4 regions of the Phyllobacterium ifriqiyense genome follow, and region 3 is predicted to be linked to each of the others. Evidence: riboswitches for the same ligand, from Rfam matches in the RefSeq annotation. Region 3 holds a riboswitch; each other region holds the start of a gene.

Region 1 (8,095 bases), 1.3 Mb from region 3:
TTTGTGGGCGGGTATCGGCGAATTGCAAAAGCTGCTGGTGATTTTCATCGGTGCCGTTTTTCAAATCATTCTCATGGTTGCCGTTGCCGTTGCCAATACAAGGCGAGACCTGGTGGAAGCGGCCTATACACTCGGCGCCAATGACCGGGGTGTGGTCAAGCGCGTGCTTATTCCTGCCAATGCCCCGGACGTGGCTGAGACATTGCGGCTGGTTCTGGGCTGGGCGTGGACCTATGTCATCGTGGCTGAAATGATCGGCGCATCCTCCGGTATCGGGTATATGATCATCAACAGTCAGGCGCTGCTCGCTACTGGTCAGATTATTTTCGGCATTATTGTCATCGGCATTATCGGTTTGATTTCAGATTTCCTGTTCAAGTCGGTCAATCGCCGCCTTTTTGCATGGAGGCTCGCATGAGCACGCTCATCATTAAAGGCGTGAGCCGTGTCTTTCCGGGTGTTCGCGGCGGGCAGCCTGTGCAGGCGCTGCAACCGACGGATTTGACTGTTCCGCACAATGATTTCGTGTCCATCCTCGGACCATCCGGCTGCGGAAAATCCACGCTGTTACGTATTGTTGCGGGGCTTGACCGGCCGACCACGGGCACGGTCACGCTTGATGGCAAAGAGGTGAAAGGTCCAGGCGCAGATCGCGGTGTCGTGTTCCAGTCCTATACGCTGTTTCCATGGCTGACGATCGAACAGAATATCGGTTTCGGCCTGACAGAACGCGGCGTCGGCGCAAAGGAAAAAGCTGAAATTGTCGCCTCTTACATCGACAAGGTGGGACTTAAAGGATTTGAAAACCATTGGCCAAAGCAATTGTCCGGTGGCATGCAGCAGCGCACGGCAATTGCCCGCGCCTTGGCGAATGATCCGAAAATACTACTTCTGGATGAGCCTTTCGGAGCGCTGGATAACCAGACGCGAGGCTTGATGCAGGAACTGCTGCTCAGTATTTGGGAGCGGGAACAAAAGACAGTTATCTTTGTCACGCACGATATTGAAGAAGCGATTTTTCTGGCGTCACGCGTGGTTACGATGTCAGCACGGCCGGGCCGTATCAAGTCGATCACGCCGGTACCGCTGGGACATCCGCGCCATTACACGGTTAAAGCCGCACCCGAGTTTGCCCGGATACGGCTTCAATTGACCGAGGAAATTCGCAGCGAGGCTATACTCGCTGCCGTTTCTCATTAATCAAATCAGGCTGTTCGTTTGAACATGCGGGCAACAGCGATAAGAATACAGGCGCCGATAAAGCCTGCAATCAAATAGCCCAGCCAGCCTGTAAGGACGACGCCGACCATGGAAAGGATCGCGTTGGCGATTATCGCGCCCACGATCCCGAGTATGATGTTCATGATGACGCCCATGTTGCTCTTCATGAACATCTCTGCAAGCCAGCCCGCAACGCCACCAATGATGATTGCTGCGATCCACCCGATTCCGGCACTTTCCATAATACTCTCCATTTCGTTCATTCCAGATCGTTAATCCGGAAGTGAGTTATTGGTTCCAAGCTCGCGACAGAATTTGCGCCTTATCATGCCTAGAAATTCCGCACCTGCCTAAAAATGCATCAACGTGGCGATTGGTAAAAGCGGTTTTTCTGAGCCGTCAGCATAGCAATGGCAGCTTCAAACTGCAAAAAGCACCGCTAAAAATATCCGGCTAATATGTTTTTCAAATTTTTGCGATCCGGCTGAGCGAATTGGCACGCTGTTTGCATTGTCAATTCTATCTGCGAACTGCGCTCCACGATGCAGGCCTCGCAACCGGTCTGCACAATAAAATATGAGAGAAACGGAATGGCAAAATATAAACTCGAATATATCTGGCTCGACGGTTATGTCCCTTCGCCAAATCTTCGCGGTAAGACGCTGATCAAGGAATTCGACGTATTTCCGACGCTGGAACAATTGCCGCTTTGGGGCTTCGATGGAAGCTCGACAATGCAGGCAGAGGGCAAAAGCTCGGATTGCGTATTGAAGCCTGTTTCTCTTTATCCGGACAGTGAACGCAAGAATGGCGTTCTCGTCATGTGCGAAGTCATGATGCCCGATGGCAAGACACCGCATCCTTCCAACACCCGCGCAACTGTTCTTGATGATGACGGCGCATGGTTCGGCTTCGAACAGGAATATTTCTTCTACAAGAACGGCCGCCCGCTCGGCTTCCCTGAGACAGGTTTTCCTGCGCCGCAGGGCCCATATTATACAGGCGTTGGCTACAGCAATGTTGGCGATATCGCCCGCAAGATCGTCGAAGAGCATCTCGATATCTGCCTGAATGCCGGCATCAACCATGAAGGCATCAATGCTGAAGTGGCAAAAGGCCAGTGGGAATTCCAGATTTTCGGAAAAGGTTCCAAGAAGGCTGCCGATGAGGTCTGGATTGCACGCTATCTCCTGCAGCGCCTGACTGAAAAATACGGCATCGATATCGAATATCATTGCAAGCCGCTCGGCGATACTGATTGGAATGGTTCGGGCATGCATGCCAACTTCTCCACCACCTATATGCGTGAAGTCGGCGGCAAGGATTACTTCGAAAAGGTCATGGCGGCATTTGAGCAGAATTGCGCTGCCCATATCGCCGTATATGGACCGGACAATCATATGCGCCTTACCGGCAAGCATGAAACCCAGTCGATCCACCAGTTCAGCTACGGCATTGCTGATCGCGGTGCATCAATCCGCGTTCCGCACAGCTTTGTAAACAATGGCTATCGCGGTTATCTTGAAGATCGCCGTCCGAATTCGCAGGGCGACCCCTACCAGATCGCGTCGCAAATCCTGCGGACAATTTCTGAAGTGCCGGAAGATGCGGAAGAAGTTCTCGCCGCTTGATCTTGTTTGAATAGTTTGGAATGGCGCGGGCACCAGCCTGCGCCATTTTCTATTGGTGATGCGCCGCATTCAGCCGTTTACCGGTTTCCCCCCGATAAATTTACGCCTGCCTGTTGACCTCAATAGGTGGGCTGGGTTCTTATAAGAGTGTTCCGGTTCTCCCGTGCTGCAAAGCCGGGAGCTAAGAGGGAAGCCGGTGAAGTGATATTCACCAATGCCGGCGCTGCCCCCGCAACTGTAAACAGCGAGTTGCTGTCGCTTGAATTCGTTCAGGCAAAAGGTCACTGGGATTTCCCGGGAAGGCCAGACAGTAATACTGACCTGTGAGCCAGGAGACCTGCCGAAACATGATGAACGTCCACGGGCGGGGTGTCCCGGTGTGTCGCTTGTAATGGTTTGCCGCAGGCTGACTATCTGCAATCTTCGCGCTTGACCCTTGTCCCCAACAATCGGGGTTAAGCATGATACTCGGCGCCAATACAAATCAATATAACAACCCACAATCGGTCAACGCGGCAACTGTGCCGGAAGACGTGTTTTTTGCCTGGCTGCTTTCCCGGCCTCGCGGCACCAATATCGTTGCAGCTGCAAGTCAGGAGATTATAAAGCTTGAGGCCTATGCCGGAAAACATGCGGGGGCAAAACGCCTCCACGAACTGTTCTGTGCTTTGATCGAAGGGAGTCAAAGGCTGGAACTATCGTCGGCCTCGCGTGTGCCCCAGTGAAACGCAAAGTGCTCATCATCGGAATTGGCGCGGGCAACCCAGACTACGTGACCATACAGGCAGTCAATGCGCTCAATCAGGTCGATGTGTTTTTCATTCCCGATAAGGGAGCTGAGAAAGAGCAGCTATCCCGCATCCGTCGGGAAATTTGCGAGCGGTTCATCACCGCCCCCCACTACCGCATGGTGGATTTTGAAACGCCGCTGCGCGAGAAACCGTCCTCTACCTATCGAACAAGTGTCACGGACTGGCACGACAAAATGGAAGCGACCTATGCGCACCTGCTGATGGAGGAGCTTGGCGATGATGAGTGTGGTGCTTTCCTCGTATGGGGTGATCCATCGCTTTATGACAGCACGATCCGCATTCTCGACAGACTTAACGCAAAGGGCAATTTCGAACTGGACTATGATGTCATTCCCGGCATTAGCAGCATTCAGGCGCTCACGGCAAAGCATAAGGTTGTGCTCAATCGAATCGGCGAGTCCATTACGATAACCACAGGGCGCAAGCTTGCCGAAGGTTTTCCGAACAATTCGGAAAGCGTGATTGTGATGCTCGATGGCGAGGGCGCGTTCAAGGCAATTGATGAAGATGTCGATATTTATTGGGGTGCTTACATAGGAACGGAAGACGAGATTCTCATGTCCGGCAAGCTGCGCGATGTCGTTGACGATATTGAGCGGTTGCGAAATGTTGCGCGCGCGCAAAAGGGCTGGATCATGGATACATATTTGCTGAAAAGGTCATATGACGAGATTGGAGAATAGCTGCGATTATAACCGGGGGCGTTTTGGACCTACGCCCTTAAATCGCGGCGGTAGAGCAGCCCCGGTTGCCGCCATCAATAGGTGACTTGACGTAGGCGAGAACAGGCGTCACCCTGTACATGGACTTCGGAGGAGGACCATGGGAACGCAGGATGACGGCTTACATGCCGAGCATATCCAATCTGCCGTGACAGGTGACGCTGCTGCGCAGTCAGCGGTTGTTGCATCGTGGGGGCGTTCAATGCGTCTCTACGGCTTGAAGCCTGATGAGGGCACGCCGCCAAACATGCTGACCGATCAGGAATTGCGTGAAGCGCGTGAAGAGCTGGGATCTCTCATAGAAACCGCAGAAATCGCACTCGACCGGCTTTATTCGGCGGTGGGTGGTGCGGGATGTTGTGTCCTTTTAGCGGACAAGAATGGTGTTCCAGTCGATCGCCGGGGCTATGAGGGCGATGATGCCACCTTTTGCAAGGCGGGACTTTGGACGGGAGCAGTCTGGAGCGAAGAGTGCGAGGGCACCAATGGCATTGGCACAGCGCTGGCTGAACAACGTGCCCTGACGATCCACCGCGACCAGCATTTCCGCAGTCGCAACACAGCGCTTTCTTGTACTGTGGCACCGATTTTCGATCATCGCGGGCGGCTGATGGCAGCGATTGACGTATCGTCGGCACGTTCCGATCTGACCGAGGGCTTTGTCAAACTCATTGCCATGGCTGTGGTGGATGCCGCCCGGCGGGTGGAAGCGGAAAATTTCCGATTGGCCTTTCCCAAAGCGCGCATCGTCATGGCACAGGGTAGCGAACGCGGCCATGACCGGGCTTTGAACGCATTAATTGCAGTGGACGAAGACGATCTTGTGGTTGGCGCATCGCGTTCGGCGCGTGCACTTCTCGGGCTGACTGACGAAAGCCTGAACAGTCCGTTGCCGGCGGCGAATCTGCTCGGGCAGGATACCGATGCGGAACGAGGATTTGCAGCCGCCGAACGCAGCGTGATCCAGCGAGTTCTGCGAAAAGCAGATGGCAATGTTTCCATTGCCGCGAACATGATGGGCATGAGCAGAGCTACCCTGCATCGCAAGCTTAAACGGCTTGGCTTGAACTGAGACTTTCATGTGTCTCAATATTGCGACAAATCCTGCATTCGCTTTGCCTGCCAGGGATGACACTCAAGCTGTAAAGCGCGATCCTCTGAATATGCCGCGAGGAGGCGGTATGGAAATCGTGCAATGCGTCCGGTCCTTACCCTGACGCGTTGCTTCAGGGAGGAAGTTCAATGAACAAGGTAGAATTCAACCGAACCGTCAAACCCAACTTCAAGAAACGCTACGGCAACTTCATTGGCGGGAAATTCGTCGAGCCGAAGGCAGGCCGTTACTTCGAGAATACATCGCCGGTCAACGGGCAGGTGCTGTGCGAAATTGCCCGATCTGATGCCAGCGATGTGGAGGCCGCGTTGGACGCCGCTCATGCTGCAAAGGATGCCTGGGGCCGGACAAGTGCCGCTGAGCGCAGCGTCATGCTCAACAAGATTGCACAGGTAATGGAAGATAATCTTGCTATGTTGGCGCAGGCTGAAACCTGGGACAATGGCAAACCAATCCGCGAAACGACGGCAGCCGACATGCCGCTTGCAATCGATCACTTCCGCTATTTTGCCGGTGCCATCCGTGCGCAGGAAGGCGGAATTTCAGAGATTGACCACGATACTGTGGCCTATCACTTCCACGAACCGCTGGGTGTTGTCGGACAGATCATTCCGTGGAATTTCCCAATATTGATGGCTGTGTGGAAACTCGCCCCGGCATTGGCGGCGGGCAATTGCGTGGTGCTTAAACCTGCCGAGCAGACCCCGGCATCCATTCTGGTACTTGCGGAACTGATTGCCGATATCCTGCCGCCGGGTGTTCTCAACGTCGTCAATGGTTTTGGTCTGGAAGCAGGAAAACCGCTCGCGTCGAGCCCGCGCATTGCCAAGATCGCGTTTACCGGCGAGACCACGACGGGTCGTCTGATCATGCAATATGCCAGCCAGAACCTTATTCCCGTTACGCTGGAGCTGGGCGGCAAGTCACCAAATATATTCTTCAAGGATGTGGTGGCTGAGGATGATGACTTCTTTGACAAGGCCATCGAGGGTTTTGTCATGTTTGCGCTTAACCAGGGCGAGGTCTGTACCTGCCCGAGCCGCGCGCTCATTCACGAGTCAATCTATGATCGTTTCATGGAGCGTGCCCTTAAGCGCGTGGAAGCCATCGTACAGGGCGATCCGCTTGATCCAGCGACCATGATTGGTGCGCAGGCATCCAGTGAACAGCTGGAAAAAATCCTGTCATATATGGACATTGGCAAACAGGAAGGCGCTGAGGTTCTTATCGGCGGCGAACGCAATGTTCTGTCCGGCGATCTTGCCGGGGGTTATTACGTGCATCCGACCGTGTTCAAGGGTCATAACCGGATGCGGATTTTCCAGGAAGAAATCTTTGGCCCTGTCGTTTCAGTGACGACGTTCAAAGATGATGACGAAGCCCTGTCTATCGCCAATGATACGCTTTACGGCCTCGGCGCAGGCATTTGGAGCCGTGATGCTAACAGGTGCTACCGATTTGGCCGCGCCATTCAGGCCGGTCGCGTCTGGACCAATTGTTATCACGCCTATCCGGCTCATGCCGCGTTTGGCGGATATAAGCAATCGGGCATCGGCCGTGAAAACCACCTGAAGATGCTTGATCACTATCAGCAAACCAAGAATATGCTGGTAAGCTATAGTCCAAAGAAACTCGGCTTCTTCTAAAAAACCGATGTGAATACAGCCTGACGGGCGTACCATGCCTTGTCAGGCTGAATTCTCAAATGGTTTTACTACCGGATTGGTAAGCCGAGGAGAGGTTGGAGGTGTGCATGGACCATATGGTTGAAAACAAGGTGAGCGCGACACCAGCGGCGCTTGAGTTGATCGCAACTTTGCAATCCGAATATGGCCCAATCCTGTTTCACCAGTCTGGGGGCTGTTGCGATGGCTCGTCTCCCATGTGCTATGCGCAGGGTGACTTTATCATCGGCGATAATGATGTGAAGCTTGGTGAGATTGGCGGTGCGCCGGTTTATATCAGCGCGTCGCAATATGATGTCTGGAAGCATACCGAGCTTATTATCGATGTGGTTCCCGGCCGCGGCGGAATGTTCTCGCTGGATAATGGCCGGGAAGTCCGATTTCTGACGCGATCGAAAGTTTGCGCCACTCCTAATTGAATGGGATAAGAGCCCGAAGGCGACGGTCACGCAGATAAAGACCTCCCCACATGATCAGGCCAAGATAAACGCCGAAGAACAGATGCGTAAACAGCGGATTGCCAATGCGCAATTGTGTGAGGATTGCGCCGCCGAGATAGCCTGTGAGCAGGATCGCACCCAGTATGGAAGTGCGCGGCCAGGCATAGAGAGCGGTACAGACCAAGCCCAAGATACCAAGGCCGCGCGCGAATGCCACCGTGGTTGGAAGCCCGATTTCAGCGCTTGTCTGGATAACAATATCCAGTGGCACGAGCTTGATGCCGCCATCAAAGATCATGAACAGTATAAAAATGCCGCTGAGGATACGGCCAACCCACAGGCTCTTGCCGGAAATGTTGCCGGCATATGCGATATTTTCCATCTTCGTTCGTCCTTTTGAGTGTGATGTAGTGCCTCAAGGACGAACCATGGGTAATATCTCCTACAAGTGCTCTTAAATTTTTTTCAAA
Region 2 (8,095 bases), on a different contig from region 3:
GCGGACGATAGGGATCGAGCAAATGTGTCGCCATCCAGGTGACCGCGCCAAGGCAGATGATGATCAGCAGCGGCGCCGCCCAGATGATCAATTCCAGCTGGGTGGAGTGATCCCATTCCGGGTCATAAGGCGCATCCGTGTTTGACTGCCGGTATTTCCAGGCAAAGAACACGGTGAGCACCATCACTGGAATGATAATGACAAGCATGAGGACGGTAGAAATAATGATCAGGTCGCGCTGTTGCACGGCGACGTCGCCTGAGGGGCTCATGACAACAGCATTGCACGCGCTAAGCAATGCAAGCAGTGGAAGCAGGGCGATGGCAAAAAAACGGTTCAAGAGACTTCCTGTCAATGGAAACAGCGCCTAGTTGCGCCATCACTAGCTGCACCATAGTCAGAGCGACATTGGACAATTTGCCCAATCCTCCCGTAGTGTGTCACAATGATAAAGGATACGCTAGCAGTGACCGCAAACGAGCAGACCTGAACGGTTTCAATATTGATCGAGGAGCGCACCGGGCAATGAGCGCGAAAACAGGAGCGGCATCTTCGACAACGCTTGAGCAGGACGCAACGCGCCTTCACTCGCGACATGACGACGTTAACGTTGGCGAGATTGCCATCGGCGTGATTATCGGCAGAACGTCCGAATTCTTTGACTTCTTCGTCTATGCTATTGCCTCCGTGCTGGTCTTTCCGAAACTGGTGTTCCCCTATGTTGATGCTCTGACGGGCACGATCTATTCGTTCGGTATTTTTGCGCTGGCCTTTCTTGCGCGACCGATCGGCACGGTTATCTTCATGCAGATCGATCGCACTTACGGCCGTGGCGTGAAATTGACGATTGCCCTGTTCCTGCTTGGTAGCTCGACCGTTGCGGTGGCGTTCCTACCCGGTTATGCCCAGGTCGGTTGGGCATCTGCAGCGCTTTTGGCACTGTTCCGGATAGGACAGGGGCTTGCGCTGGGCGGTGAGTGGGATGGCCTCGCATCGCTTCTGGCGCTCAATGCACCCAAGCAACGCCGTGGCTGGTATGCGATGATACCGCAACTCGGTGCTCCCTTGGGGCTTATGGTTGCGGCGGGGCTGTTCGCATTTTTCGTTGCCAATCTTTCCGCAGAAGACTTCCTGGGCTGGGGCTGGCGCTATCCGTTTTTCGTTGCTTTCGCTATTAATGTGGTGGCGCTGTTTGCACGGTTGCGAATGGTTGTTACGCCGCAATATGCAAAATTATATGAAAGCAGAGAACTGCAGCCAACGACGGTGGCCAACACATTACAGCATGAAGGTCGCCACGTGGTCATTGGTGCTTTTGCACCGCTTGCGAGCTTTGCGCTCTTTCATATGGTAACGGTATTTCCACTGTCTTGGGTCTTCCTGTTTACGGATCAGGGCCCGGCTCGCTTTCTTTTGATTGAAGCATTCGGAGCGGCTGTGGGCGTCATTACCGTGTTTGCGTCGGGCACGATTGCCGACCGCGTCGGACGCCGGAATCTGCTGGGCGGCACCGCCATAGCCATTGCTGTGTTCAGTGGATTTGCTCCTCAATTGCTTGATGGCGGCGACATCGGCGAACTGATCTTCATGATCCTTGGATTTATTTTGCTTGGTCTGTCCTTCGGCCAGTCATCCGGCTCAGTGGCCTCGCGGTTCTCAAAGAAGTTCCGCTATACCGGCTCGGCATTGACCAGCGATATGGCATGGTTGTTCGGGGCGGGTTTCGCACCGCTGGTCGCGCTGCTGCTATCCAGCCATTTCGGCCTGATAGCTGCGGGCGGCTATCTGCTCTCCGGTGCTGTGTGCACGCTTATAGCCCTCAGCTTGAATCGTCAGACCGACAATCCGGACGTGTAGTCCCTTCCTCACTCATTCCATTTTCGTGCGGAGCGCCAAATTGATTGGCAGCTGTGCATAGTTTCAATTTTGGTTTGATCTAGCTGTTGACGGATTTTTAACATCCACTACTATATATAGTGTTCAAGGTTCTTCCGATTCGTGAGAGTGGGAAGCTAAGACGGGAATACGGTGAGTGGTGCCTTTAGGTACTGTGATGCCGGAGCTGCCCCCGCAACTGTAAGCGGCTAGCACGTGTTCGATACTGTCACTGGAGCTCTAGGCACCGGGAAGGCAAGAATAAGTGCGTTGATCTGCGAGCCAGGAGACCTGCCTTGATCTGATGAGTCCACCGGCGGGGTGCCGGAGCGGTCGCGCCAATGCACGGGGATTTTCCGTGTAAAACGCTTCCCTGCCCCTCCACGAGCGAGCTACAGGGTGAAGTGCATGAGAAACCTATCCAGCGCATTGATTGTGGGCGACCCGCCGTAAATCGGGCGGCACTTAAGTAAGTCATACAGTTCTAAACCAAACTAGCTGGCAGCACTCAGAGCTGCCAGACCATGTTCTCACGACCAAAATCAAATGAGGAAGTCATGAATATTGTCGTTTACAGCAAGCCGGCCTGCGTCCAGTGCACCGCTACGACCCGAGCTCTTGACCGGCAGGGTATGGAGTATGACGTTATTGATATTTCCAACGATCAGGATGCTCTCGAACTTGTTCAAAGTCTCGGCTACCGCCAGGTACCTGTGGTTGTCGCCGGCGAAAAACACTGGGCCGGTTTCCGCCCGGATATGATCAGCACCCTTGCCTGACTGGGATGGGTGTCATGAGTGGGATCGTCTATTTTTCGAGCAGGTCGGAGAATACCCACCGTTTTGTTTCCAAGCTGGGCTTCACCTCACAACGGATACCGATCGGCTCTCGTGAAGAGCTGAAGATCAACGCACCCTATATTTTGATCGTGCCAACTTATAGCGGCGATGGCGGCAAGGGTGCCGTTCCAAAACAGGTGATCCGCTTCCTCAACCAGGCGGAAAACCGTTTAAATCTCCGCGGCGTGATTTCCGCGGGTAACAGTAACTTCGGAGCGACCTTCGGGATTGCCGGCGACATCATCTCTGCCAAATGCCAGGTGCCTTACCTTTACAGGTTCGAGCTGATCGGCACGGAGCAGGATGTCGTAAACGTCAAACATGGATTGGAACGATTTTGGACACGCTCACGCTCGAACGACCAGTGAAAGCCAACGAACCAGTGCTGGATTACCACGCGCTGAACGCGATGCTGAACCTTTATGATGAGGAGGGCAACATCCAGTTCGATCAGGATCGTATGGCGGCGAAGCAGTATTTTCTGCAGCATGTGAACCAGAATACGGTGTTCTTTCACAATTTGCGCGAGAAGCTCGATTACCTGGTAACCGAAGGCTATTATGAGCGCGCGGTGCTTGATCAATATTCCTTCAATTTCATGCGCGATCTGTTCGACCATGCCTATGCGAAGAAATTCAGGTTTCCAACATTTCTTGGCGCATTCAAGTATTACACCAGCTACACGCTGAAGACCTTTGACGGAAAACGCTATCTTGAGCGTTACGAGGACCGCATCTGCATGGTGGCGCTGACGCTGGCGCAAGGAAGTGAAATCCTGGCGCGGGATATGGTTGACGAGATCATTTCCGGGCGTTTCCAGCCTGCAACTCCCACCTTTCTCAATGCTGGAAAGAAACAGCGCGGCGAGCTGGTGTCCTGCTTTCTGCTCCGAATTGAAGACAATATGGAATCAATCGCGAGGGGTATCAACTCGGCCCTGCAGCTCTCCAAACGCGGGGGCGGCGTTGCATTATCGCTCACCAATATCCGTGAAGCGGGCGCGCCGATAAAGCAGATTGAAAATCAGTCATCCGGCATCATTCCAGTCATGAAGCTTTTGGAGGATAGTTTTTCCTATGCCAACCAGCTTGGTGCAAGACAGGGGGCAGGTGCGGTCTATCTGAACGCACATCATCCCGACATAATGCGTTTCCTCGATACCAAGCGCGAAAATGCGGATGAGAAAATCCGTATCAAGACGCTGTCGCTCGGCGTTGTCGTGCCGGATATTACTTTCGAATTGGCGAAGAACAATGAGGATATGTATCTGTTCTCTCCCTATGACGTAGAGCGGGTCTACGGCGTGGCCTTTACGGAAATTTCGGTGACAGAAAAGTACCGTGAAATGGTCGCAGATTCGCGTATCCGCAAAAAGAAAATCAAGGCTCGCGACTTCTTTCAGGTCTTGGCCGAAATCCAGTTCGAAAGCGGCTATCCCTACATCATGTTCGAGGACACAGTGAACCGCGCCAACCCGATTGCAGGGCGTATCACCATGAGCAATCTGTGCTCGGAAATCCTTCAGGTCAGCGAGGCGAGCGAATACAATGCCGATCTGTCCTATAGCCATATGGGCAAGGATATCTCCTGTAATCTCGGCTCGCTGAATATTGCCGCCGCAATGGATTCAATGGATTTTGGCAAAACCATCGCAACGGCCATCAGGGCGCTGAGCGCCGTCTCGGACATGAGCCATATCTCGTCGGTGCCTTCTATCGAAAAGGGTAATGATGACAGCCATGCCATCGGCCTTGGGCAGATGAATCTGCATGGTTACCTGGCCCGCGAACGCATTTATTACGGCTCTGACGAAGGTATCGATTTCACCAATATCTATTTCTACACCGTGACCTATCACGCCGTTCGCGCATCCAATCGCCTAGCGGTTGAACGCGGCCAAAGCTTCAAGGGCTTCGATAACTCGAAATATGCATCTGGAGAATATTTCGACAAGTATACGGCGCAGGAATGGCTGCCAGCAACCGAGCGCGTAAGAGAGTTATTCGAAGCCGCGGGCATTGCGATCCCGACACAGGAAGATTGGCTGGCGCTGAAGCAGGCGGTGATGACCTCCGGTCTTTACAATCAGAACCTGCAGGCTGTGCCGCCCACGGGCTCCATTTCCTATATCAATCACTCAACCTCCTCGATCCATCCGATCGTGTCGAAGATCGAAATCCGTAAGGAGGGCAAGATCGGCCGCGTCTACTACCCGGCCGCGTTTCTGACCAATGATAATCTTGATTACTATCAGGACGCCTATGAGATTGGCCCGGAAAAGATCATCGATACCTATGCTGCAGCAACGCAGCATGTCGATCAGGGCTTGTCGCTGACGCTCTTCTTCCGCGATACCGCGACCACGCGCGATATCAACAAGGCGCAGATCTATGCCTGGAAGAAAGGCATCAAGACAATCTACTATATCCGTCTTCGTCAAATGGCTCTGTCCGGCACGGAAGTGCAGGGCTGCGTATCCTGCACGCTTTGATTTCCGGGGAAACAATGAACATTCAAATCAAGAATAAAGCTGTAAAGCTTCCTGCAGCCGTTCGCGCCATCAACTGGAACCGCCTTGAGGATGACAAGGACCTTGAGGTCTGGAACAGGCTTACCGGAAATTTCTGGCTGCCGGAAAAGGTGCCGCTGTCGAATGATATTCCGTCCTGGGCTGCACTCAAACCCGAGGAACAGCAGCTTACCATTCGCGTGTTCACGGGGCTGACCCTGCTCGATACAATCCAGACCAGCATTGGCGCGCCAAAACTCATGGAAGATTCGATCACTCCCCATGAGGAAGCAGTCTATTCAAACATCTCCTTCATGGAGGCCGTGCATGCCCGTTCCTACTCGTCCATTTTCTCCACATTGTGCTCGACACCTGACGTTGATGATGCCTATCGCTGGTCCGAGGAAAATGAGCATTTGCAGAGGAAGTCCGCGCTGATCCTCGAACATTACCGCAATCCCGATCCTCTCAAGCGCAAGATTGCCAGCGTGTTCCTGGAGAGCTTCCTGTTTTATTCCGGCTTCTATCTACCGATGTTCTGGTCGAGCCGCGCCAAGCTGACCAATACTGCCGACATGATCCGCCTCATCATCCGGGATGAAGCTGTGCATGGCTATTACATCGGATATAAGTTTCAACGCGGACTGGAACGTCTTGGTGAGGAGCGCCGTTCGGAAATCAAGGATTTCGCTTTCGATCTTCTGCTTGAACTCTACGACAATGAGGCAAAATACACCGAGACACTCTATGATGGCGTCGGCCTGACCGAGGACGTGAAGAAATTCCTTCATTATAATGCCAATAAAGCACTGATGAACCTCGGCTACGAGGCTCTCTTTCCTGCGGAAGCCTGCAAGGTCAACCCGGCAATTCTTTCAGCGCTATCCCCGAATGCTGATGAAAACCATGACTTCTTTTCCGGTTCCGGCTCTTCCTATGTCATAGGCAAAGCGATCGCCACGGAAGATGAGGACTGGGATTTCTGATCGGTTAGGCTTTTTAGTTAAAGTAGATGATGAGCGACTTAAACTGGAGGATTGTAATTTGCAGAAAAATCAATCCAAAACAGCTAGTTATAGCGTTTAGTTTCGGCCATCTCTGCATTGATCAGCCTAGCTGCCCAGTATCGTTTGCAATGCGGAAATCAGCTTTGCGCATTCGGAATCTGTGCCTATGCTGATGCGTAAATAGTCGTTTGTCCTCTCGCCGGGCAGGTGCCTTACAAGAATGGCCTTTGTTCTGAGTTGTGTAAAAATTTCCTTTGCAGAGCAGGCAGGGTGATGGACAAACAGAAAATTTGCCGAGGAGGGCAGGACTTCAAAGCCAAGGCCGCGCATGGACAAAGCCAATCTGTTGCGTGTCGCCATAATGTTATTGCGGCTTTCTTCAAACCAAACTGTATCCTGCCAGGCGGCGATAGCGCCGACGATGGCCAGTCGATCCAGCGGATAGGAGTTGAAGCTGTCTTTAACGCGATTTAACGCTTCAATAAGAGAAGACTCTCCAACAGCAAAGCCAACGCGAAGCCCCGCCAGTCCGCGCGATTTTGACAAAGTTTGGACAACCAGCAAGTTTGGGTAGTTCCTGACGAGAGGAATAGCGCTTTCAGCGCCAAAATCGACGTAGGCTTCGTCGATGACGACCACCTGATCAGGATGCTCGATGAGGAGTTTTTCAATTTCCGATAGTGGCAGTGCTGTACCGGTCGGCGCATTTGGGTTTGGTAAAATGATGGCACCGCAATTTCGCCGGTAATCGGATGTGCGAACTGACATTATGTCATCGAGTGCGATTTCGTCGAAATCAATTCCGTAAAGACGGCAATAGGTAGGATAGAAGCTGTAGGTAATATCCGGAAACAGCAACGGTGCATCGTGCTTCAACAAAGCTTGAAAAGTATGTGCCAGCACTTCATCGGAGCCATTGCCGACGAAAACATTGCTTTCGTCAAGACCGTAACTTCTGGCAATTGTTGCCCGCAATTGCAGCGCCGTGGGATCGGGATAAAGGCGAAGTGAATCTGTCGTTTCCGCAGCAATCGCCTTCAACACAAGCGGTGATGGCCCATATGGATTTTCATTGGTGTTGAGTTTAATCAGATTACCAAATTTGGGCTGCTCTCCTGCTACATAGGGGGACAACTCGTGAACAATCTGGCTCCAGAAACGGCTCATAAAACATCCAGCGCTGAAAAATTACTTGTACTCTTCCATAGCAAAATCAAGCTTATGCGCTAGCCTAAACTTATGACCCACCCCACTTGGGTGTTGCAATTGTTTTTGTCAAAACTTCCTCTAGTCTGTTTTGAACAGCTTCCCATAATCCAACGTAAACCCAGGGAGAGAAAAATGAGACGTCTCATGAAGGCAGATCTATTGCTGCTTGCTATTTGTCTGATTGCGGGTTCCGCATCCATTCAGGCCGTTCAGGCGCAAGAGAGTTGGCAAGGGAGCTGGGGTGCCAGTCCCGCCTTTCCTGTTGGGCCAGAATTGAATAACTCGACAATACGGCAATATATTCGAATGAGCGCTGGCGGTTCCAAAGTCCGGTTCCGGTTTTCCAATGAAACTGGTACGCAGCCGCTCGTCATAGGAGCGGCGCGTGTGGCGCGCCCTGGCAATGCACAAGGGTCAATTGATCCTGCCAGCAGTAAAGCATTGACCTTTGGCGGAGAGAGCTCAATAACCATACCGGCTGGTGCCCCTGCAATTTCTGATCCCGTGGACGTCAGTGTTGCGCCGTTTGATACACTGGCGGTCAGCCTGTTTCTCTCACGCTGGACAGGACCTTCAGTCGTCCATCCGCTTGGTGAGCACACAGCTTATCTATCTGAGACGGGTGACAGTACGGAAGCGTCTGTACTGCCAGATGC
Region 3 (8,095 bases):
GTGGCAATATGCTGGTCTCGCCGGATAATCGCCCCGAAGTGGCCGATCAGTTTGCCGCGCATCTCGTCTGGTTTTCCGAAGCGCCATTGATCCCCGGACGCTCTTACATTTTGCGTACCGAGACCGATCAGGTAACGGCAACCATCACTGATCTGAAATATCGAGTCGATATCAATAGTTTCGCGCAGGAAGCGGCCAAATCGCTTGATCTGAACGAGGTTGGTGTCGTCAATATTTCGACGCAGGAGGCGATTGCTTTCGATGGATATAAATCCAACCGCTCGACCGGTTCCTTTATTCTGATAGACCGGCTGACCAATGCGACGGTCGGTGCGGGTATGATCGATTTTGCCCTGCGCCGCGCCTCCAATGTCCATTGGCAGGCACTTGATGTCGACAAGGCATCGCGCGCAAACCAGAAGGATCAAAAACCTGCGGTCGTCTGGTTTACCGGCCTGTCGGGCTCTGGAAAATCGACAGTCGCCAACCTTGTCGAAAAGCGTCTGGCTGCACTTGGCAAGCACACCTATATTCTTGACGGTGACAATGTCCGCCACGGTCTTAACCGTGACCTCGGATTTACCGAAGAAGATCGCGTGGAGAATATCCGCCGCGTTGGTGAAGTTGCCAAGCTGATGGTTGATGCGGGTTTGATCGTGCTGGTCTCGTTCATCTCGCCATTCGTCGCCGAGCGGCGCATGGTCCGCGAATTGCTTGGCGATGGCGAGTTCATGGAAGTTTACGTTGATACGCCGTTTGAGGAATGCGCGCGGCGAGATCCAAAGGGTCTTTATGCGAAGGCCCTGCGCGGTGAAATCAAGAATTTCACTGGTGTGGATTCGCCTTATGAAGTGCCGGAGAATCCGGAGCTTCATCTGAAAACCGTGGGACGGAAAACCGAAGAGCTTGCCTCGGAAGTGGAAAAGCTGCTCACTGATCGCGGAATCATCTTCAATTTCGATCATAGTTCGTGGTCGATCTAGGCAGGGCTGAACGTGACAGTAAATCCAGTACCTACAACGATCGACTACGCATCGTTGCTATCCATATTCGAGAAAACCGCGATTGCAGCCGGCCTCGAAATCCTGCGCATCTACGAAGAAGGTTGCGACGTCGCGCTTAAGGACGATAAGTCGCCAGTCACTGCTGCGGATCATGCGGCTGAAGCAATTATCCTGGAAGCATTGCGCCGGGCAACGCCGCATATACCCATTGTTGCGGAAGAGGAAATTTCCGGCGGACATGTGCCGGGGGATCTCGGCGACCGGTTTTATCTCGTCGATCCGCTGGACGGAACGCGCGAGTTTGTTAATCGCAATGGCGACTTCACAGTCAATATTGCTCTTATCGAATATGGTATTCCGGTCTTGGGCGTTGTCTATGCTCCGGTTCGTGGCTGGCTGTTTACAGGTGGCCCGGATGGCGCGAGGGAAATAACGCTGGATCATGGGGGCAGCATTGTTTCGGCACGGCAAATTTCCTGCCGCAAGGCACCGCAGCAGATGATCGCCGTCGCCAGCCGCTCTCATCGTACGCCGGAAACCGATGCGCATCTGGAAGATTTTGATATTGAAGAATGTATTTCTGTTGGATCGTCGATCAAATTCGGCCTGTTGGCACGGGGCGAGGCGGATATTTATCCACGCCTGAGCCGGACGATGGAATGGGATACGGCTGCCGGGGATGCAGTGCTTCGCGCCGCTGGTGGAACGACGCTCACGCTGGATGGCAAGTTGCTGAGCTATGGTCGCCGCAATCAGGCGGATGATGCTGATTTTGCCAATCCCGGATTCGTCGCTCGGGGCAGACTATAGCCAGTTTTCAGCTTTAAGACCTGGAACCCGGCTGAAATCCTTTAGATTGTTTGTCACGAGAATAGTGCCTCTCGCACAGGCATATGCCTTAACAAATGCCATTTGGCTTTGGTCGGCAATAAATTATCATCTCATCCTTTGCGCAGCAGCAAGGTGACGACGAAGAACGCACCGATGGAGCTGGTGACGACGCCAATCGGCAATTCCTGCGGCGCGAGCAGCAGTCTTGCGACGAGGTCGCTTGAAAGGAGCAGTATGCTTCCGAAAAGCGCGCAAGTTACAATCAGTCCGGCATGGAGCTGGCCGGAAAAACGCCGCGCAATATGGGGAATCATCAACCCGACAAAGCCGATAACGCCCGATACTGAAACAAAGATCGCGGTTGAAAAGGCACAAACAATAAACACGATATTCCGAGTTCGATTGACCCTGACGCCGAGGCTTTCCGCGGTGTTTTCGCCCGCCAAAAACGCATCAAGGTTGCGGTGGTTATAAAGCGCGAAGACGAGGATCGAGGCGAGGCCAATCAATGCCAGCGGCAGATTATCCCAACGCGCAATTCCCAGTCCTCCAAGCGTCCAGAACAATACCGAATGGGCGGCGCGTTGATCGCCGGAAAACACCATATAATTGGCAAGCGCCGTGAAGATGAAGGATACGGCAAGGCCAGCAAGGATCATGCGCTCGGGACCTTGACCTTGTACGCGGCGCACCAGCAGCAGAACGATAATAGCTGCGAGCATGCCACCGCTGAACGCAGCAATGGGCAGGGTCCATACGCCGAAGCGATCGCCGAAAAGACTTATAACCGATACCGCGCCAGCAGCAGCCCCCGAGGAAAGACCAAACAGGAAGGGGTCGGCGAGATCGTTGCGGGTAACGGTCTGCAACATTGCGCCAATGATGCCAAGGCCAGCACCGACGCACAGGCCGAGGATGGCGCGGGGCAAACGAAGGTCGACAATAATTCTTTCTATGGGCACAGTCGTGGCCAGATCGCTGAGCCCTGCAAAATGCGCCAAGGCATTCAACACGTCGCCAAGCGCGATAAATGTTGAGCCATAGGCAATGGAAAGGAGCCCAAGCACGATGACCAGCACCGTGCTTACCGCTAAAGTCAGTTTTGTTCCCGCCGGAAAATGCACTCAGAATGCTTCCGGATGCATTGCCTTGGCAATCTTTTCGATGGCTTCGATATTCGCAGGACCCGGCGTAAGTTCCGCATAACGAAGGGCGACAAAGCGCTCATTCTTTACTGCATCGGTTTCCTTCATGGCCGGATGGCTCTTCAGGAAATCGAGAAGCTTCTTATATCCAACATCATCCTGATAATCGAGGAGTACGAGAAACTGCGGATTGCGCGATGCAACAGTTTCCCAAGAGGTGGTGGCCCAGCTGGATTCCAGGTCATCCATGATGTTGACGCCGCCAGCTTCGCTGATCATCGCTGAAGGGATGGCGAACTTTCCAGCGGTGAATGGTTTGTCTTCACCGGAATCATAAAGGAACACGCGGGTACCGCTGTTGGTGCCGACCTTCTTTTTGATCTGTGCCAATTGGGTCTTCCAGCCGGAAATCAGTTTTTCAGCTTCTGCTTCCTTGCCGAAAATTTTGCCCAGCTTTTCGATGTCGCCATAGAGAAGTTCCATGGAAGCGGCAGGGCGGTTTTTATCGAGATGGACGCAGCTCTCGGTCAGTTCGAGGGTTTTGATTCCATAGGGCGCAAGTGTATCGGGGGTAACTTCGCCGCCGATGCGCATGCCGTAATTCCATCCGGCAAAGAAGAAATCAGGCTGCACGGCGATAATATTCTCGAGTGTCGGATTTTTTGGTGCAAGTTCCGGAATGGAACCCTGCTGCTTGATGAAGGCATCATCGAGCTTGTACCAGCCGGTGATTCCGGTCACGCCAACCATTGAAGATTGCAGGCCAAGCGCGAAAGCCATTTCGCTCATGTTGATATCGTTGACGACGACACGTTTGGGAGCGGCGTCGAAGGTCAAAGGTTTGCCGCAACTATCGACGGTTACAGGGAAAGCAAAGGCAGGCGCAGACAGAAGAGTAAATGCGAGGGCAAAAAGGGATTTTTTCATCAAATGCTCCGTGAATGAGAATGGGCGTCATGGATCGGTTCGGGTGCTTCAAACACCATAAGGTCGCGCTGGCGGGATGGGTGCCTGAGGCGCAGCACATCAAGGTCAAATACATCGCTGACAATGCGCGGGGTCAGCGTTTCGTCGGGCGTGCCTGACGCTACAAGCTGAGCGCTGTGCATGACTGCTACATGGGTTGCAAAGGGCGCAACAAGCGGCAAATCATGCAGAACGGCAATGGTCGTGACATTAAGTCCGGCAACCAGCAGGAGCAGTTCGCTGCGCGCCTTTGGATCGAGGTGATTGGTCGGTTCATCAAGAAACAGGATGGCCGGTTGCTGGGCGAGGGCGCGCGCCAATTGCATGCGCTGCCGTTCGCCGCCTGACAATGAACCCAATGCACGACGGCGGAAATGGCTGATCCGCGCTCGCTCCATGGAATCTTCGACGATTTCCCGGTCGATCGTGCGTGTGAAGACGCCCAGATGGGGAATGCGGCCAAGAGATACATAATCCTCGACAAGAAGCTGTTGATCGGGGGCATCGGCCTGGCCGACAAAGGCAAATTGCCGGGCCCGCTCAAGCGGCGACATTGTACCGATAATTTTGCCGTTGAAGCTTATTCCGCCGGACGTCGGTGGCAGCAGCCCGGCCAGCATGCGCAGCAAGGTGGATTTTCCAGCGCCATTCGGCCCGATAATAGCGAGCCTTGCGCCACATCTTATGCCGACCGACGCAGCATCAACCAAAATATGGGTTCCGGTTTTATAGCTCACGGCTGTTGCATCAAGCTGTATATGGCTCACGGGCGCGCTCCCATGCCGTGGAAATATTCTGAGGATTTCGACATGGGTAGGAGATAACGTAATGTTATAACAATCGTCAATGCCGATTGTTTGAGAGGGTAGATAATATGATGCTGGGTCGAAGTGACGATGCGCGAAACGTTCATACCTGCCAACTTTCAAGGGGAGGACAGAGAACGCAGACGATGAACCGGAAGCTATTCAAAGCATTCGGGTGCCGCTAATGCGGACAGAGGTCATCGCATCGCTCCCGGCACACCCCGTCCGGTTCGAATTTCAATTATGATGGCAGGTCTCCTGGCTCACGGGTCTTGGCAAAGCCTTACCTTCCCGATCTTGCGATCAGTGGCATCATCAGGCGTCGCTCACCGCTTACAGTTGCGGGGGCAGCCACGGTTTCGGTCCCTTTTGGGTACGCCTCACCGTGTTCCCTTTTCATCTCCAGCATTGTCTAGCCGGAGAAACCATCACGATGATTAGTAGTTGAACCGAAGTGAAAATGAAATGGGGTAAAAGAGATAGCACTTGGAAAAAATAGAAGATGCTATGTTTCCCTCAGGAGTGAGAGGGAGGCTTTCGCCCACCTCCCGTTTTCTGGTTTAATGAATGGAGATCCGGATAGTGAGTGTCCAGCTCGTCCGGGTCTTTTTCAATTCCAGGGTGATAATCAGCAGCTACCCTTTGTTGGCATTGAGTTTCTGCGTGGTTCGACGGGGCTCACCATGAGGAATGTGGTTTGATTGCACATTGGTCGATAACCTTGCAGGAAGTAACTTCCTGCAAATAATAACCTCCCTCATGGTGAGCCCCGTCGAACCACGCAGCAAGCCTAATGCAAATTATGTTACCCCTCTCTTGGATTTGGTTGTGTCGTCCATTTTGCCAGCCCGTTTAAGGTGCAGATTCAGTACGTGCTAAAATAAATGGCAGAATAAGTTTTTTAAGCGTGAACAAGCCGATGGAGTAGGCTAGGCTTCGCATGTAGCCTTTGGCGACATCGATGTTTTATTGAATTTTGGGGCGACATGGCAATTCACGCAGCAGTCTATCACCTGACTCACTATAAATATGATCGCCCCATCATGCTCGGGCCGCAGATCATCCGCCTTCAACCAGCTCCGCACTCGAGAACCAAAGTGCTGAGTCACTCGTTGAAGGTCAGTCCGTCCAACCATTTCGTCAATTTGCAGCAGGACCCTTACGGTAATTTTCTGGCCCGTTTTGTCTTTCCTGAGCCCGTCACGGAGCTCAAGATCGAAGTCGATCTCATTGCCGATATGACCGTCTATAATCCGTTTGATTTCTTCGTCGAACCTGCCGGAGAAATCTGGCCCTTCGCTTACCCTGAAGATATACGCGACGATCTTTCCATATATATGAAGCCGGAGCCGATTGGGCCGCTTCTGTCGGATTTTCTGGCAACGATTGATCGCTCAAGCACCAATACAGTCAATTTCGTCGTGGACCTTAATGCACGCATCCAGCGCGAGATTGGTTATGTTATCCGCATGGAAACCGGTGTCCAAGAGCCGGAAACCACGTTGAATGTCCGTACAGGTTCGTGCCGTGATACCAGCTGGTTTCTCGTCCAGACCTTGCGTCATCTTGGCTTGGCGGCGCGTTTTGTTTCCGGCTACCTTATCCAGTTAAAGCCCGATCTGGTGGCGCTGGATGGGCCTGCCGGGACAACGACGGATTTTACTGATCTACATGCCTGGTGCGAGGTCTACTTGCCGGGTGCCGGTTGGATTGGCCTTGATCCGACATCGGGGTTGCTGACTGGCGAAAGTCATGTCCCGCTGGCCGCAACACCTCATTATCGCAATGCTGCACCGATTTCAGGCATGGCTGAACCGGCCAATGTCGAATTCGGTTTTGACATGCGGGTAACGCGCGTCTCGGAGCATCCACGCATTACCAAGCCATTTTCCGATGAATCGTGGGACGCGCTCGATGCGCTTGGCAACAAAGTCGATGCGCTGCTCAAGGAACGGGATGTTCGCCTGACCATGGGCGGCGAGCCGACATTCGTTTCAATTGACGATTTTGAATCCGGCGAATGGAACACCGATGCCGTTGGCCCAACCAAGCGGGAAAAAGCTGACAAGCTGATCCGGCGCTTGCGTGATCGTTTCGCGCCGGGCGGATTTCTGCATTACGGGCAGGGAAAATGGTATCCGGGGGAGAGCCTGCCGCGCTGGACGTTCTCACTCTATTGGCGAAAAGACGGCCAGCCCATCTGGGTCAATCCTGATCTTATCGCCGCGGAAAACAGCAAGGCGGATGTCAAACCGGAAGATGCCGGCAAACTGCTGGTGGAGATGGCTGGCGAATTGGGCGTTGAAGACGATATGGTTGCCGCCGCCTATGAGGACCCCGCAGAATGGATCGTCAAAGAAGGCAATTTGCCGGAGAATGTTGACCCCTCAAACTCCATGCTGAAAGACCCGGAAGAGCGCAGCCGCATGGCGCGTGTTTTCGAACGGGGACTGACAGAGCCAACAGGATTTGTATTGCCGGTACAGCGCTGGAACAGCCAGGCTGCGCAAGGTCCGCGCTGGCGCAGTGAAAAATGGACTACGCGGCGCGGCAAGCTCTTTCTGGTTCCGGGCGACTCTCCTGTCGGTTACCGCCTGCCGCTGGGCGCTCTGCCACATGTGCCGCCTTCCGAGTTTCCCTTCATCGTGCCGGTTGACCCTTCCGTAGAGCGGGGTCCTTTGCCGGATTCGCCGGCATTAACCGGCATTGATGTGAGAGACGAGCCGCAAGCGGTTGCTTCGTTCACCGCCGCCGAAGGTAATGCCCAAGAGCGTGTGGAGCAGGAACTGGGAGAGATTGGCGGCGCGGTGCGTACAGCCATTTCGGTTGAACCGCGCGATGGCCGGTTGAGCGTGTTCATGCCGCCGGTTGAGGCGCTTGAGGACTATCTTGAACTTGTCGGGGCGGCGGAAGCTGCTGCCGCCAAACTCGGCTTGCCGGTTCATATCGAAGGTTACGGACCACCGCAGGACCCGCGCATCAGCGTGATACGCGTTGCTCCCGACCCTGGCGTGATTGAAGTAAATATCCATCCGGCTTCGAACTGGCGCGAATGCGTGGCAACAACCGAGACGATTTATGAGGAAGCTCGCCAGACAAGGCTTGGCGCTGATAAATTCATGATTGACGGGCGGCATACGGGCACTGGCGGCGGCAATCATGTGGTGGTTGGCGGCGAAACACCCAATGACAGCCCGTTTTTGCGCCGTCCGGACCTTCTGAAAAGTCTGGTTTTGCATTGGCAGAGACATCCATCCTTGTCCTATCTGTTTTCAGGCATGTTCGTTGGCCCGACCAGTCAGGCGCCGCGTTTCGATGAGGCGCGGCACGACAGTCTTTACGA
Region 4 (8,095 bases), 1.7 Mb from region 3:
TCAGCGCCTTTCGCAAATTAGTCTCCCGCTCACCCTCTTCCTGACCCGTGCCATCATTGACAGGAACCAGAACAAGTGCCGCTGCGCCAGCGTCTCGCGCATAATCCGCAAGCTCAATAGCCTCGTGCTCACGTTCCGGAGTCCACTCGTTAAAGCGCTGCAAGGCATTGATCGTGGCAATGCGCACGCCGGCTGCTTTCGATAGCGCCTTCATTTCAGTTGCAGCTGTGCCGTCAATAATCGCATTGCCGCCAAGGTCATTACGAATCTCAACATCGCGCAAGCCAAGCGCCACCGCCAACTGAAAAAACGCGGCAGGGCGAAGATAAGGAGTAGCGATATGATTGATAGCAAAAATTGGTGCAGCCATTTTGGATTCCTCCCCACCGCTTTGAGCCAGCCTGCTCTATGCGAATCTCGGCCTCTGGCAATACACGAGCTTCGTCAAGCAATGCATCGGGAAAAGCAAGGGGATTGAGATCGACAACACGAAAATGCGCTTGGGAGCTGGAGCAAAATTTGCTCTAGGCTTCCACTTCGACATTGCCCAACGGTTTGGAACAACAGGCCAGGATATAGCCTTCATCAATTTCCTCGTCGAGAATCCCGCCATTATGGTTCATATCGACATTGCCGGAAATTTTCATGACCTTGCAGGTGCCGCACAATCCGGATTCACAGGCCGCGGCAATTCGAATGCCAGCACCACGGGCAGCCTTGAGGATTGTATCGCCTGCGACGCAGTGCACATCCTTGCCGGCCATGGAGAAAGTGACGATCGCGGCAGTTTCAGACACCTCCGTAGAAATATCGTCCATTACCGGAAGCACAGGTTCGGCGGCGGAACCGAAGCTTTCCTGATGGTAATTGGCCATATCGAAGCCGGACTCTTCCAGCATGGCCCGAACATCGCGCATGAATCCGTCAGGACCGCAGCAGAAAATCGTCCGTTCCTTGAAGTCGGGCGACAATAGCGAAAGCTTCGGCGCTTCGAGCCTGCCTCTGATACCCGTCCAGAGCTGCCCCATTTCATGTTCCTTGATCAGAAAGGACAATTTGAGATTTGGCATGCAACTGGTCAGATATTCGAGTTCCTTCCGAAAAATTATATCGCTCGGGCGGCGTGCGCAACTGACAAAACTAATATCGCTTTGTGGTGCACAATCCTGCATCCAGCGCGTCATTGACATCATAGGCGTGATGCCTGATCCGGCAGAAATAAACAGATATTTTTCGCCGGGATGTTTTGAGATTGAAAAGTCACCCAGCGGCCCAAATGCTTTCAGCCGCGCGCCCGGCGTGAGGTGGTCCAGCATCCAGCGGGTGCCAATGCTGCCATCCTGCGCTTTGACCGTGATTGCAATCGTAAATGGCCGCGAGGGGCTGGAAGAGAGTGTGTAGGTACGCAGGACCGCATCCGGTTGCGTACCCAATTCAAACGTCATGAACTGGCCGGGCTCATACCGGAACCAGTTTTGATTGTCGGAACGAAATGTGAATGTCTTCACATTGGGCGCTTCCTCAATGACAGACAGGCACTCCAGCAGATGCAGCCGGTCGTTCCATGGCTGCATCTGATCGAGATGCGGGTACTTTTGAGGAATGCCCATATTCACTACGCTACCTTGCTCAGTCGCTTGTCGCCGGAAAGGCGCGTTTCCATCGTGTTGGAATACCATTCAAGGAATTGCAGAACACCGCCTTCATGCTCTACCGAATAAGGGCCCGGCTCATAGGCAGGAGAGCGAATGCCAAAAGCATTTTCTTCAACGATCTGGCGGTCCTGATCATTGGTTTCGAGCCAGACATGCGTGAGTTCCTCAATGGTGTAATCGACGCCTTCCACCGCGTCCTTGTGCACCAGCCACTTGGTCGTGACCTGGGTTTCGGTCGGGCTAAGCGGGAGAACGCGGAAAGAAAGGGCATGATCCCCCAGAATGTGATTCCACGTCGTCGGATAATGATAGAGCAATAGCGAACCGATCTGCCGTGCATTCACATCATCGCTAAGCTGACGCGCCACAGCACGTTTGCCCGACATGGTATAGCTCTCGGCTTCGTGAAGCAGCGGCACGCGTGTCGCGCGGTACTGGCCATTCTCATCGATACGGAACACGCTCGGCAGACCTGCGGCTTCGCATTTGTCCCAATGCGCCACGATTTCCGGATCATCCTTTGAGCCTTGTATGCCAGTCACGCTTGGTGCTTCAGGAAACGTCTTACAGAGTTCCGGATGATTGGCGGCGCAATGATAGCATTCGCGGTTGTTTTCCCACACCAGCTTCCAATTACCCTTCTCCACGATCGAGCTTTGAAAGGCGACTTTGGTTTCGCTGAGGCGATGCGGTGCAAGATAAGGATCGATCATGGCACGCGTAGCGGCAAAATCCGGCGCAATCGGCGCAAGGCAGATGAAGATATAGCCGCCAACGCTTTCGCAATGCACCGTCTTCAGGCTGTGCTGGCTGGCATCGAAGTCGTCGCCCATCTGGCGTGCGAACAATAGACGGCCATCCAGTTCATAAGTCCACTGATGATAGGGGCAAACAAGCTTCGCCGAGGTGCCCCGTTCAGAAGCACAAACGCGCGACCCGCGATGGCGGCATGAATTATGAAACGCGCGTATTTTCTTCTCGCGGTCCCGGACGATAACGACCGGATAATCGCCAATCTGCACGGTAAAATAATTGCCCGGTCGCGCCACTTCGCAATCATGACCGATAAACAGCCAGTCGCGGTAGAAGATATTTTCCATATCCAACCGGAAATACTCTGGATCATTGTAGAAAGCCTGCTCAAGGCCATAACCAGGTTTCCGGTGTTTCAGGTTCCGGAGTAGTTCACTATGTGCGTCCATGTCGTGTCCTCGCCATCTCATTTGCGAAAGAACTGACTGGTGGTGACGGAGAAGACCGTCCGTATGGCTGCCCATACAAAACAATGCTCCTTGATCGCCCACCGCGATCAGTCGGTGTTATCGCTTGCGGCTGGTTTCCGGGCTCTGGAGTTGCTCTTGCGAGCCTCACGGCGCCTTCCCGGAACCATGCTCCAGTGGCTATTTTGCCGCGTTTCACTCCATTACCGTTGCGGGGGCAGCGCCGGGATTAAACCGGCTTCCCAATTCTCCACCTTCCCTAGAAAGCGGCACCTCAAGTAGCCTGATAAAAGCATCCGGATGATAAAAAGAATAGGTGCGGAAACGACATCGCATTTACACAAGACGACACGACCGAAAAAACAGAAAATGCCGCCACTCCGGCACGTCAGAATGGCGGCAGAATACCCCTTCCATGTCAGCAATGAACATCGCGAGAGACGGCGATGGTTCATTTACCAGGCGAAAAGGCTCTAAAGACCGTGATGCAAATACTGCTTGATCGATTCCGGTTTCATCTCAATTGAAAAGCCCGGCAGTGAGGGCGGCATATAGGCTGCATCCTGAATGTTGCAGGGATCAACAAAATGCTCGTGCAGATGATCGACATATTCGATAACCCTGCCCTCTTTCGTCCCTGAAACGGCGATATAATCAATCATTGACAGATGCTGGACATATTCACACAGACCAACACCGCCCGCATGCGGCCAGACTGGCAGCTCATACTTTGCGGCGATAAGCAGCACCGCCAGCACTTCGTTCAGTCCACCCATGCGGCAACTATCGATCTGCACGACATCGATAGCGCCTTCGGCGATGAACTGTTTGAACATGATGCGGTTCTGACACATCTCACCGGTCGCGACTTTCACCGGATGGATAGCCTGCCGAATTTTGCGATGGCCCGCAACGTCGTCGGGGCTCGTTGGCTCTTCAATGAAGAACGGCTTGACGAAGGCAAGCTTGTTCACCCAATCAATGGCTTCATTCACTTCCCAGACCTGATTGGCATCGATCATGAGAATGCGGTCAGGGCCGATCACTTCGCGCGCGATGGTAAGACGTCGGATATCATCTTCGAGATCGCGGCCGACTTTCATCTTAATGTGGTTGAAGCCCGCATCCACGGCCTCCTGACAAAGGCGACGGAGCTTTTCATCGGAATAGCCCAGCCAGCCTGCCGATGTCGTATAGCAGGGATACCCATCTGCTTTTAGCGTTTCAATACGCTCTTTCTTACCAACCTCTGCTCTACGCAGAATTTCCAGCGTCTCTTCAGGCGTCAGCACGTCCGTAAGATAGCGGAAGTCCACGATTTTGACGATCTCTTCCGGCGTCATTTCACCGACCAGTTGCCAGACAGGCTTCTTCGCTTCCTTGGCCAGCAAATCCCAAACGGCGTTCACTACCGCGCCTGTGGCCAGATGCATTGCACCCTTATCAGGGCCGATCCAGCGTAACTGGCTGTCACCGGTGATAAAATGCCAGAATCTGCCCGGGTTTTCCTTTATCCAATCAAGTTCAAGGCCGATAACAAGGTGTTTCATGGCCTCAATGGCAAGGCAGCAGATCTCATTGCCGCGCCCGATGGTAAAGGTAAGGCCGTGGCCGGAAAGCCCTGCATCCGTATCCAGCACCACATAGGCAGCCGAATAGTCCGGGTCAGGATTCATGGCATCCGATCCGTCCAGACTTTGCGAGGTCGGGAAACGGATATCGAAAACGCGAAGATCAGTGATGAGGGTCATGGTCTTTCCTAAACTGTCCAGCCGCCATCAATATTGTAGGCCTGTCCCGTGGTGTAGGTAGCACCAGCAAGATAGACGGCAAGGTCAGCGATTTCTTCCGGGAGGCCCAGACGCCCCATGGGCTGGCGCGCGATAAATGCCGCCCGCGTGGCGTCATAGTCGCCACCAGCGCGCATGCGTTGCTCAAGCGAAGGACTTTCCACCGTGCCGGGGCAGATCGCATTGCAGCGAATACCCTGCGTAATATAATCCGCAGCTACCGATTTGGTTATTCCCAATACGGCAGCCTTGGTTACGCCATAGGCAAAACGGTTCGGGACACCTTTCACGCTGCTGGCGACTGAAGACATATTGACGATAGCACCGTCCTTACGTTCGATCATACCCGGTAGTACCGCCCTGATCGTGCGGATCATGGCGCGGACATTGAGATCAAGTGCAAAATCCAGATCGGCGTCCGGCATATCGAGAATTGAACCGCCATGGACAAAACCAGCGCAATTAAACAGCACATCGATAGCGCCGATTTCGCCAATGACCTGCGTCACTTCTTCTGCCTTGAGCACGTCGAGCTTGCGCGGCTTGATATTGGCTTCCTTCGGCAAAGCATCGAGCAGTTGCTGATTGATATCGGTTGCGTGCACGATTGCACCTTCGCGTGCGAAAGCCAGCACCGAAGCCCGACCGATGCCTTGTCCAGCTGCCGTGATAAGAACGCGTTTGCCTTCAAGCTTGCCTGTCATCTCATATCTCCATTGGGCATCTTATGATGCCAGTCATGCACTTCAGCCCTGAACAGGGCAATCATTTCTCGTTAAGTCAGCCATCAAACGCGAATTTCAGTGGTGAACTCTTCCACGCTGCGCGCTTTGACGGCATCCCAGTCCCAGTCAATTCCGATACCTGGTTCCATCGGTGCCAAAGCATAGCCATTCTCGATCCGCATTTGAGTCTTGGTCAGATCATCAAGCTGGGGAATATACTCAACATATTTGCCGTTCTGAACCGCGCATGTCAGACTGACATGGAGTTCCATCAGGAAGTGTGGACATACGGGAATATTGAAGGCTTCTGCTGCGTGAGCCACTTTCAGCCAGGGAGTGATCCCGCCAATACGGCCAACATCGACCTGAACGATGGAGCAGGCTCCCTTTTGCATATATTCGCGGAAATGCCGGATCGAATAGAGCGATTCTCCAACCGCCACGGGCGTTTGTGTAGAAGCTGACAGGCGCACATGCCCATCAATATCATCCGCTGGCAGCGGCTCTTCCAGCCACGCCAGATCAATATCCCGCAACACGTGCGAGCGCCGAATGGCTTCATCAAGTGAAAAACCCTGATTTGCATCCGTCATGATCTCAAATCCGGAACCGACGGCAGCGCGAACGGCCGACAGGCGATCAAGATCTTCCGATCCATGCGGACGGCCGATCTTGACCTTGGCACCTTTAAAACCCTTTGCCTTGGCTTGCAGCGCGTCATCGACCAGAGCCTGCTTTTCAATATGCAGCCAGCCACCTTCAGTTGTATAAAGCGGGCAGCGATCCTTTGCGCCGCCAGCAAGTTTCCATAAAGGCAGATTCTGCTTCTTGGCCCGTAAATCCCACAGAGCGATGTCAATGGCTGCAAGCGCAATCGCAGTAATTGCGCCGATGGTGGTTGCATGTGTAGCAAATTCAAGATCATGCCAGATGGCTTCGATCTGGTCTGCATCCTTGCCAAGCAGTCTGGGTGCCAGATGATCGGAAAGAAGTCGCATTACCGACGATCCGCCCGTTCCGATCGTATAACTATAACCCGTGCCCACAGCGCCATCGCTATCGGTAATTGTAACGATTGGCGTTTCCTGGCTGACAAAACTCTGAATTGCATCCGTCCGCAGCACCTTTGGCGGCAGGTCAACCATCCGCAGTTCCACGCGCTGGATCTTAGCCAAATTATCCTCCCGTCGGGCTTTGTATATTGCCCTTATATATTATATACCCATATATGGGAACTTCATTCATATACAAACATTTGCGCCACATATCGTCAAGCGATGAAACCGCTTCCATCTGCTCATGTTCTTCGTATAAGCCTAGATGAGAGGAATTCCAGGAAAATGGGAACCGGTTTTCTATTCGGAATTGCGCTAAAATAAACAGTCAGGGCGCAGGCGATTCAAAGATTGCAGAAGCGCTCCAGGGGGTATTCGCATATGACTGATGAAGACGACAGTGACCGCTATCGCGCGCCCGCACTCGACAAAGGTCTTGATATATTGGAGCTGCTTGCCGGCATTGATGGCGGCGTAACACAGGCGGAGATAGCCAAGCGCCTTGGCCGCAGCCCCAACGAGTTTTACCGGATGCTGGATCGCTTGGTGCGCCGAGGCTATGTAACCAGGCTCGAAGGCGATCGCTATTCATTGACGCTCAAGCTTTTCGGCCTTGCACAGCTCCACGCCCCTGTTCGGCGGTTGGCGGCTTACGCAACGCCCTTGATGCGCGATCTTGCGGTTCAATCGAAGCAGGCAAATCATTTATGCGTGTTTGATCGCGGGGCAGTCGTGGTCGTTGCCCAGCAGGAAGCGCCTGAATATTGGGGAATCTCAATTCGGGTCGGCTCGCATATGAGTTTGCTCAATACCGGCTCCGGTCATGTATTGATGGCATTCCGTTCGCCTGAAGAGCGTAGCCTGATGATCGCCGAGTATGAACGCCACGTTGATGATAATTCACAACCGGACGACTATCGTGATCGGCTGAATATGATACGCGAACGCGGCTACGAGGTCATGCCCAGTGCCCAGACGGGAGGGGTTTTCAACGTTTCTGCTCCAGTGCTCGGGCCGGATGGGCGCGCGATTGCTGCAATCACCTGCCCCTATATTCAGGTCCTTAATGTTCCTGAAGCACCTAGCGTTGATCAGGTCTGTCAGATGATAGTTGCGACAGCGAAAAAACTGTCGGAACTTTCCGGCGCCGACGTAGGTAAGGCCTGATTGGAGAAATCAAATAATGGCCAGTGAATTGATTGATACGCACCTGCACCTCATTGACCAATCCGTCTTGTCCTATCCTTGGCTATCCAGTGTGGAAGCGCTGAACCGTGATTTCCTCTACGAAGAATATGCCCAGCAAGCACTTCGCGTCGGCATTACCCGCGCATTGCATATGGAAGTTGACGTCGCAGCCTCTGATATTGAGAGCGAAACGACCAACGTCGCCAAATTATCCGCACGCGAAGGAAACTTGATTGCGGGGGCGATCTCTTCCTGCCGCCCGGAAGATGAGGCTTTTTCTGCCTTTCTTGAGCGGCAACTCGCAAATCCACTGGTCAAGGGCTTTCGGCGCGTTCTCCACGTCATGCCCGACGAGCTTTCTGCGCAGCCATTATTTCGCGAGAATTTAAAGAAGCTTGGAGGCACGGGGCTATCTTTTGACCTGTGCGTTCTGCCCAAACAGATCGAAAAAGCGATCACCCT

The links. A riboswitch is a leader RNA that binds a small molecule or an ion and turns the genes downstream of it on or off. The one in region 3 is predicted to bind cobalamin.
Region 1: it holds a riboswitch for cobalamin, as region 3 does, so the genes downstream of both, QFZ34_RS11105 (hypothetical protein) here and QFZ34_RS17495 (ABC transporter ATP-binding protein) in region 3, are expected to answer to the same signal.
Region 2: it holds a riboswitch for cobalamin, as region 3 does, so the genes downstream of both, nrdH (glutaredoxin-like protein NrdH) here and QFZ34_RS17495 (ABC transporter ATP-binding protein) in region 3, are expected to answer to the same signal.
Region 4: it holds a riboswitch for cobalamin, as region 3 does, so the genes downstream of both, QFZ34_RS08935 (aromatic ring-hydroxylating oxygenase subunit alpha) here and QFZ34_RS17495 (ABC transporter ATP-binding protein) in region 3, are expected to answer to the same signal.

The regions. Positions count from the first base shown of each region.
Region 1 is NZ_JAUSZT010000003.1:726,214-734,308, reverse strand. Features, by position in the region: gene QFZ34_RS11125 (ABC transporter permease) at 1-418, shown strand, start outside; gene QFZ34_RS11120 (ABC transporter ATP-binding protein) at 415-1,200, shown strand; gene QFZ34_RS11115 (GlsB/YeaQ/YmgE family stress response membrane protein) at 1,206-1,463, opposite strand; gene QFZ34_RS11110 (glutamine synthetase beta-grasp domain-containing protein) at 1,812-2,852, shown strand; cobalamin riboswitch at 2,989-3,211, shown strand; gene QFZ34_RS11105 (hypothetical protein) at 3,314-3,577, shown strand; gene cobF (precorrin-6A synthase (deacetylating)) at 3,574-4,347, shown strand; gene QFZ34_RS11095 (GAF domain-containing protein) at 4,487-5,458, shown strand; gene adh (aldehyde dehydrogenase) at 5,629-7,146, shown strand; gene QFZ34_RS11085 (DUF779 domain-containing protein) at 7,254-7,604, shown strand; gene QFZ34_RS11080 (DoxX family protein) at 7,597-8,007, opposite strand.
Region 2 is NZ_JAUSZT010000002.1:545,173-553,267, forward strand. Features, by position in the region: gene cyoA (ubiquinol oxidase subunit II) at 1-340, opposite strand, end outside; gene QFZ34_RS04200 (MFS transporter) at 526-1,857, shown strand; cobalamin riboswitch at 1,967-2,188, shown strand; gene nrdH (glutaredoxin-like protein NrdH) at 2,433-2,654, shown strand; gene nrdI (class Ib ribonucleoside-diphosphate reductase assembly flavoprotein NrdI) at 2,669-3,082, shown strand; gene nrdE (class 1b ribonucleoside-diphosphate reductase subunit alpha) at 3,052-5,205, shown strand; gene nrdF (class 1b ribonucleoside-diphosphate reductase subunit beta) at 5,220-6,209, shown strand; gene hisC (histidinol-phosphate transaminase) at 6,336-7,397, opposite strand; gene QFZ34_RS04230 (SGNH/GDSL hydrolase family protein) at 7,572-8,095, shown strand, end outside.
Region 3 is NZ_JAUSZT010000003.1:2,028,896-2,036,990, forward strand. Features, by position in the region: gene cysN (sulfate adenylyltransferase subunit CysN) at 1-983, shown strand, start outside; gene cysQ (3'(2'),5'-bisphosphate nucleotidase CysQ) at 996-1,814, shown strand; gene QFZ34_RS17485 (FecCD family ABC transporter permease) at 1,946-2,959, opposite strand; gene QFZ34_RS17490 (ABC transporter substrate-binding protein) at 2,960-3,907, opposite strand; gene QFZ34_RS17495 (ABC transporter ATP-binding protein) at 3,907-4,713, opposite strand; cobalamin riboswitch at 4,984-5,197, opposite strand; gene QFZ34_RS17500 (transglutaminase family protein) at 5,739-8,095, shown strand, end outside.
Region 4 is NZ_JAUSZT010000003.1:326,227-334,321, forward strand. Features, by position in the region: gene QFZ34_RS08925 (TIM barrel protein) at 1-370, opposite strand, end outside; gene QFZ34_RS08930 (FAD-binding oxidoreductase) at 525-1,610, opposite strand; gene QFZ34_RS08935 (aromatic ring-hydroxylating oxygenase subunit alpha) at 1,616-2,857, opposite strand; cobalamin riboswitch at 2,969-3,167, opposite strand; gene QFZ34_RS08940 (L-fuconate dehydratase) at 3,349-4,626, opposite strand; gene QFZ34_RS08945 (SDR family oxidoreductase) at 4,635-5,369, opposite strand; gene QFZ34_RS08950 (mandelate racemase/muconate lactonizing enzyme family protein) at 5,453-6,565, opposite strand; gene QFZ34_RS08955 (IclR family transcriptional regulator) at 6,827-7,612, shown strand; gene QFZ34_RS08960 (amidohydrolase family protein) at 7,629-8,095, shown strand, end outside.